Cryptosporangium aurantiacum: one gene and its partner. The protein of the gene in region 1 binds, or shares a complex with, the protein of each later gene. Links are inferred from orthologs where the notes say so. Each region holds a gene or a part of one and is shown in the gene's direction. Other genes may lie near its edges.

Region 1 (3,055 bases):
GGTTCGACCGTCCCGGCTGCGCCCCACGCTGCGGCTGCGGCTGACGCTGCTCAACGGCATCCTGCTGGTCGGCGCCGGACTGCTCCTGCTGGTCCTCTCCTACCTCCTGGTGCGCGACCAGCTGATGTCCACCGAGCAGCTCGCGCCGGGCTCCAGCGTCACGCTGGTCGACGCGGACGGCAGCACGCACACCGAGAGTGCCACCGCGTGGCAGGAGAGCATGGCCTCCACCACCACGACCGACCTGCTGGTGAAGGGCTTCCTGGCGCTGGTCGCGATCGGCGTGGCCGGGGTGGCGGGCGGGCACCTGCTCACCGGACGGGCGCTGCGCCCACTGCACCAGGTGACCGCGACCGCCCGGCGCCTGTCCACCGAGACGCTCGACCACCGGCTGCACCACACCGGCCCGGACGACGAGGTGAAGGAGCTCGCCGACACGTTCGACAGCATGCTCGACCGATTGTCGGCCGCGTTCGGCAGCCAGAAACGGTTCGTCGCGAACGCCAGCCACGAGCTCCGGACGCCGCTCGCCGTGATGCGGACCGAGATCGACGTGACGCTCGCCGACGACGACGCGACGGTCGAGGACCTGCGCCGGATGGGCACCGTCGTCCGGGACGCCTCCAGCCGCGCGAACGAGCTGATCGAGGCGCTGCTGCTGCTCGCCCGCACCGAGGCCCAAGCAGGCCGGCTGGCCAAGCAGATACCCGTCGACCTCGCGCGAGGTGTCCCCTCGACGCTGGCAGCGGTCGCGGCCGAAGCCGAGCGGCTCTCGCTCCAGGTCGGCACCGACTTCGCCCCGGCCGTCGTGGTCGGCGACCCGAGCCTGCTGGAGCGCCTCGCCGGGAACCTGGTCGAGAACGCCGTGCGCTACAACGTCACCCATGGCGTCCTGAACGTGCGGACCGGCAGCGACGGACGCCAGGCCTGGCTGGTGGTCGCCAACGACGGACCGGAGCTGGACCAGCGCGAGGTCCCCGGGCTGTTCGAGCCGTTCCGGCGGGGCGGGGTCGAGCGCACCGGTACCCGCGGCGCGGGCCTGGGGCTCTCGATCGTCCGTGCGGTGGCCGGTGCGCACGGAGGGACCGTGCAGGCGGTCGCCCGGCCGGGCGGCGGGCTCGAGGTGACCGTGCTGATCCCCGCGGCCGATCCGGCGGTCGCCGCCACGCTCACCACGCCGGGCCGCGATTCGGCTCCGGCGGGCCGGGTGCGGGGTGTCGCCCGGCCCCAACCCCGCTGACCGGCGGGGCGGACGTCAGCCCATCGGCTGGCTTTTCCGCCGAAAAACAAGGCGGATGGTGACCATGGCTCGTCCGTGCCGTTGAGGCAGTTATCCTGTGCGGGTGGTGCTGCGGCCCCAGCGCGGCACCCCGGAGAAACCGGGCCGGTGTCCGCGACCCCCGCGAGAGCGAGAGGAACTACCACCCGCAATGACCATCGCCGTATCGACCGTGCTCGTCGTGACGAGCTTGGCGCTGATCCTGCTGATCCTGCTCCACCGGGGTAAGGGCGGGGGTCTGTCGAGCATGTTCGGCGGCGGCGTCTCCTCGAACCTCTCGGGCTCCTCGGTCGCGGAGAAGAACCTCGACCGGATCACGATCGCTACCGGCGTGATCTGGTTCGCCTGCATCGTGACGCTCGGGTTGCTGCTGAAGACGACCGCCGGCGCCTGATTTCTCGGGCTCGGTCGGCGCTCGGCAGCGACCACCCCCACCCACCCCCTCTGGGAAGGAACGGAGCGCTGTAACCGTGGCTGGTGGAAATGCCATCCGAGGCACCCGCGTCGGCGCGGGGCCGATGGGAGAGGCGGAGCGGGGGGAGTCAGCGCCCCGTCGCCACATTCCCTTCTACTGCGCGAACGGGCACGTGACCCGTGTGTCGTTCGCGGTGGAAGCCGCCGAGCCGGAGCACTGGGACTGTCCGCGGTGCGGGCTGCCTGCCGGCAAGGACCGCGAGAACCCGCCTGCGGCTCCGCGCAACGAGCCGTACAAGACGCACCTGGCCTACGTGCGGGAGCGGCGCAGCGACGCGGACGGTGAGGCGATCCTCGAGGAGGCCCTCGCGAAGGTGCGGGCGCGCCGCGGCGAGGTCTAAGACTTAAAGCGAGAAGCGGCCCCCTACCGGGGGCCGCTTCTGGCGTTCATGACCTGCGAAGGCGCAGGTTGGGTGGCACGTTGACCGCCGCTGCCTCGTCCACCAACCACAACGTCCGGACGCCGCCCCGCGCGCCGGCCGCCGGTATCTGGACGCGACCCGCACCGGCCAGCGCCAGCCCCACCGCCTCGGCCTTACCGGCGCCGGCGGCGAGCAGCCACACCTCGTCCGCGCTGGTGATCGTGCCGAACGTCAGCGAGATCCGGGTCGGCGGCGGTTTCGGACAGTTCCGCACCGCGGTGACCAGGCCCTCGTCGTACGCCGCGGGCGACTCCGGGAAGATCGACGCGATGTGCCCCTCCGGCCCGACGCCGAGCATCAGCACGTCGAACTTCGGGAGCGACGCGCCGGCCCGTGCCGCCTTCGACAGCTCGTCCGCGTACTGCTCAGCGGCGCTCTCCGGCGCGCTGCCGGTGTCGGCGGGCATCCGGTGCACCCGTGCCGGGTCGACCGGCACGTGGTCGAGCAGCGCCTCGGTGGCCTGCACCTCGTTCCGCTCGGGGTCGCCGGCCGCCAGGTAGCGCTCGTCACCCCACCAGATGTCGAGCGCGCCCCAGTCGATCGCGTCCCGCGCGGGGCTGGCGTTCAGCGCCTTCAGCGTCCCGATCCCGACGCCGCCACCGGTGAGGACGATCGAGGCGGTGCCACGCGCCTGCTGCGCGTCGACGATCCGCACCATCAGCCGGGCCGCGGCCGCCGCAGCCAGGACGTCGGCGTCCCGGTGGACGACAACACTCAGTTCGCCGACCGTCATGAGGTGGTCGCGGGGGTCGCGGTGGGCATCGGGTCCTTCCAGACGTGCGTGCGGAACGGCGACCGCTGATTCAGGCCGGTCAGCCCGGTGGCCGCGCCGAGCGCCTCACCGTAGGGCTGGTCCGGGTCGAGGCGCTTGATCTCCTCG
Region 2 (3,216 bases), on another replicon or contig:
GCCCGCCGCGGTCTGCCGCTCGAGGACGTCGCTCCCGCGGCGCTGCTGCGGGCTCGGGCCGGAGGGGAGTGACATGGCACGCCTCAAGGTCACCCAGATCCGGTCGGTGATCGGCACCAAGCAGAACCAGCGTCACACGCTGCGCTCGCTGGGGCTCAAGCGGATCAACGACGTCGTCGTGAAGGAAGACCGCCCCGAGATGCGCGGCATGGTGCACACCGTGCGGCACCTCGTGACGGTCGAGGAGGTCGAGTAACGCCATGGCCCTCAAGGTCCATCACCTGAAGCCGGCCCCCGGCGCCCACACCCCGAAGACCCGTGTGGGTCGCGGAGAGGGCTCCAAGGGTAAGACGGCTGGTCGCGGTACCAAGGGAACCAAGGCCCGCTACCAGGTTCCGGCGCGCTTCGAGGGTGGGCAGATGCCCATCCACATGCGACTGCCGAAGCTGAAGGGCTTCAAGAACCGGTTCCGCGTGGAGTACCAGGTCGTCAACCTGGACCGGCTCGCCGAGCTGTTCCCGGACGGCGGCGAGATCGGCCCGGAGGAGCTCGCGCTCGCCGGTGCCGTTCGCCCGAACCGCCTGGTCAAGATCCTGGGCGACGGCGACCTCGGTGGCGTCAAGCTCACCGCGTCGGCGCACAAGTTCTCGGCCACCGCCAAGGAGAAGATCCTGGCGGCCGGCGGCACGGTCAACGAGATCACCGAAAGCTGAACCACTGCGGCGTCCGGCCCGGGCGGAACTCGCCCGGGCCGGACGCCGTTGGTCTCTATGGCTCCTCAGGCCCCTCTCAGGGAGCTGTGCTCACGCCGAGATTCGACGTGGGCCATCGGAGACCGACCGACTGTTAGAGTCGCACCACAGGCCCGCGCCTGACGGCGGAGCGGGCTGCCCCGACCACACTGGGCCGCGGCTGACCTCTCTGGGTCACCGGCCTGACCGATCAGCGGGCCACGACGATGGGTCCGTGCGCAGGAGGACTTGTGCTCGCCGCCTTCGGTAGGGCGTTTCGTACGCCCGACCTGCGCAAGAAGATTTTCTTCACGCTGTTCATCATTGCGATCTACCGAGTCGGCGCCACGCTGCCGTCACCAGGCGTGTCCGTCACCAACATCAATCAGTGCATCGACCAGCTCAAGACTGGTGGTGGCAGCGAGGTCCTGACGCTGCTGAACCTGTTCAGCGGAGGCGCACTCCTCCAGCTGTCGGTGTTCGCGCTGGGGATCATGCCGTACATCACGGCCAGCATCATCCTGCAGCTGCTCGTCGTGGTCATTCCGCGGCTCGAGCAGCTGCGCAAGGAAGGCCAGGCGGGTCAGGCCAAGATCACGCAGTACACGCGTTATCTGACTATCGGCCTGGCCGTTCTCCAGTCGACCGGTTACATCGCGCTCGCCCGGAGCGGCAACCTGTTCCAGGGCTGCAACCTCTCGATCATCCCGAGCAACACCGCCCAGCCGCAGTGGCTGACGCTGACCACGCTGGTCCTGACGATGACCGCGGGTACGGCAGTGGTCATGTGGCTCGGCGAGCTGATCACGGACCGCGGCGTCGGCAACGGCATGTCGGTCCTGATCTTCACCTCGATCGCGGCGCGCATGCCGTACGAGGGCAACAACATCCTGGAGACCAAGGGCGGTCTGGTCTTCAGCATCGTGCTGGTGATCGTTCTGGTCGTCATCGCGCTCGTCGTCTTCATCGAGCAGGCGCAGCGGCGGATTCCGGTCCAGTACGCGAAGCGGATGATCGGCCGGCGAATGTACGGCGGCACGTCCACCTACATCCCGCTGAAGGTGAACCAGGCCGGCGTCATTCCGGTGATCTTCGCCTCATCGCTGCTCTATCTGCCGCAGCTGTTCAGTCAGCTCGGTGACCCGGAAAACCCGGGTTCGGTGCAGCGATTCGTGGACAAGTGGATTACGCCCGCGGACTCGTGGCTCCACATCCTGCTCTATTTCGGCTTGATCGTCTTCTTTACGTACTTCTACGTGGCGATCACGTTCAATCCGACCGAGGTCGCGGACAACATGCGGAAGTTCGGTGGCTTCGTGCCGGGCATCCGGCCCGGTCGGCCCACCGCGGAGTACCTCGGCTACATTCTGAGCAGGATCACCCTGCCGGGGTCGATCTACCTGGGTATCATCGCGGTTCTTCCGAACTTGTTCATCTCCCTGCTCGATGACGGCGGCAACAACACGCAGAACTTCCCCTTCGGGGGTACGGCGGTACTGATCATCGTCGGTGTCGGTCTCGAGACCGTTAAACAGATCGAGAGCCAGCTCATGCAGCGCAACTACGAAGGTTTCCTCCGCTAGTGCGGCTGGTACTGGTCGGCCCCCCGGGTGCGGGCAAGGGGACTCAGGCCGAGTTCATCGCAGCTCACCTCTGCGCGCCCAAGATCTCTACCGGTGACCTCTTCCGCTACAACGTGGGCCAGGGGACGCCGTTGGGTGTCGAGGCGAAGAAATACATGGACGCCGGTCAGCTCGTGCCGGACGAGATCACGATCAACATGGTGCGGCAGCGTCTCGCCGAGCCGGATGCGGTGGACGGGTTCCTGCTCGACGGGTTCCCGCGGAACGTCCCGCAGGCCGAGGTGCTCGACGACATGCTCAAGGAGCTCGGCGTCAAGATCGACGTCGTGCTCGAGCTCGTGGTCGAGGACGACGAGGTGATCCGGCGGCTCTCCGGGCGGCGTACCTGCCGGGGCTGCGGAAAGATCTGGCACGTCGAGTTCGACCCGACGACGGTCGAGGGCGTGTGCGACCGGTGCGACGGTCAGCTGTTCCAGCGGGACGACGACAAGCCGGAGACGATCGCTAAGCGGCTCGAGGTCTACCACGAGCAGACCGAGCCGCTCGTCGACTTCTACAGCGCCCAGGGCAAGCTGGTGGGGATCGACGCCACCGGCCCGGTCGAGGACGTCACCGACCGCGCCATCGACGCGCTAGCGCCGTTCGAGTAGAAGAATTCGCATCCGAGCGGGCCAGGCTTTCGCCTGGCCCGCTCTGCGTTCTGGGGCGACTTTCGCTCCAAGCCTGCTTCGCGGACGCCCGGCAGCGCACCGTCGCGGACGCCGAGCTAGTGTCGAATCCGTGTTCAGGACGCAGGAGATCCAGCTCAAGTCGCCCGCCGACATCACGTTGATGCGTGCCGCCGGGCTCGTCGTCGGGAAGACGCTGGAGCGTCTGCGCGCCGCGGTGGCCCCCGGCGTCTC

Evidence for each region.
Region 2: secG (region 1) and secY share a complex: the UniProt entries of both Escherichia coli proteins name them as parts of the sec protein translocase complex. The link is inferred for Cryptosporangium aurantiacum from one-to-one orthologs.

What each region holds. Positions count from the first base shown.
Region 1 is NZ_FRCS01000001.1:792,223-795,277, forward strand. Bases 311-3,051 are described here. They hold secG (preprotein translocase subunit SecG), read left to right. Parts: upstream 311-1,430; coding sequence 1,431-1,673; downstream 1,674-3,051. Other genes in these bases: BUB75_RS03410 (HAMP domain-containing sensor histidine kinase), read left to right, coding at 311-1,240; BUB75_RS03420 (RNA polymerase-binding protein RbpA), read left to right, coding at 1,750-2,094; pgl (6-phosphogluconolactonase), read right to left, coding at 2,141-2,908; BUB75_RS03430 (glucose-6-phosphate dehydrogenase assembly protein OpcA), read right to left, coding at 2,905-3,051. In the rest of the region: more of BUB75_RS03410, read left to right, coding at 1-310; more of BUB75_RS03430, read right to left, coding at 3,052-3,055. UniProt on the Escherichia coli protein: Subunit of the protein translocation channel SecYEG. Overexpression of some hybrid proteins has been thought to jam the protein secretion apparatus resulting in cell death; while this may be true it also results in FtsH-mediated degradation of SecY.
Region 2 is NZ_FRCS01000005.1:512,217-515,432, reverse strand. Bases 247-3,148 are described here. They hold secY (preprotein translocase subunit SecY), read left to right. Parts: upstream 247-982; coding sequence 983-2,314; downstream 2,315-3,148. Other genes in these bases: map (type I methionyl aminopeptidase), read left to right, coding at 3,095-3,148; BUB75_RS20015 (adenylate kinase), read left to right, coding at 2,314-2,964; rplO (50S ribosomal protein L15), read left to right, coding at 261-713; rpmD (50S ribosomal protein L30), read left to right, coding at 247-256. Also shown: rpsE (30S ribosomal protein S5), read left to right, coding at 1-72; more of rpmD, read left to right, coding at 74-246; more of map, read left to right, coding at 3,149-3,216. UniProt on the Escherichia coli protein: The central subunit of the protein translocation channel SecYEG. Consists of two halves formed by TMs 1-5 and 6-10.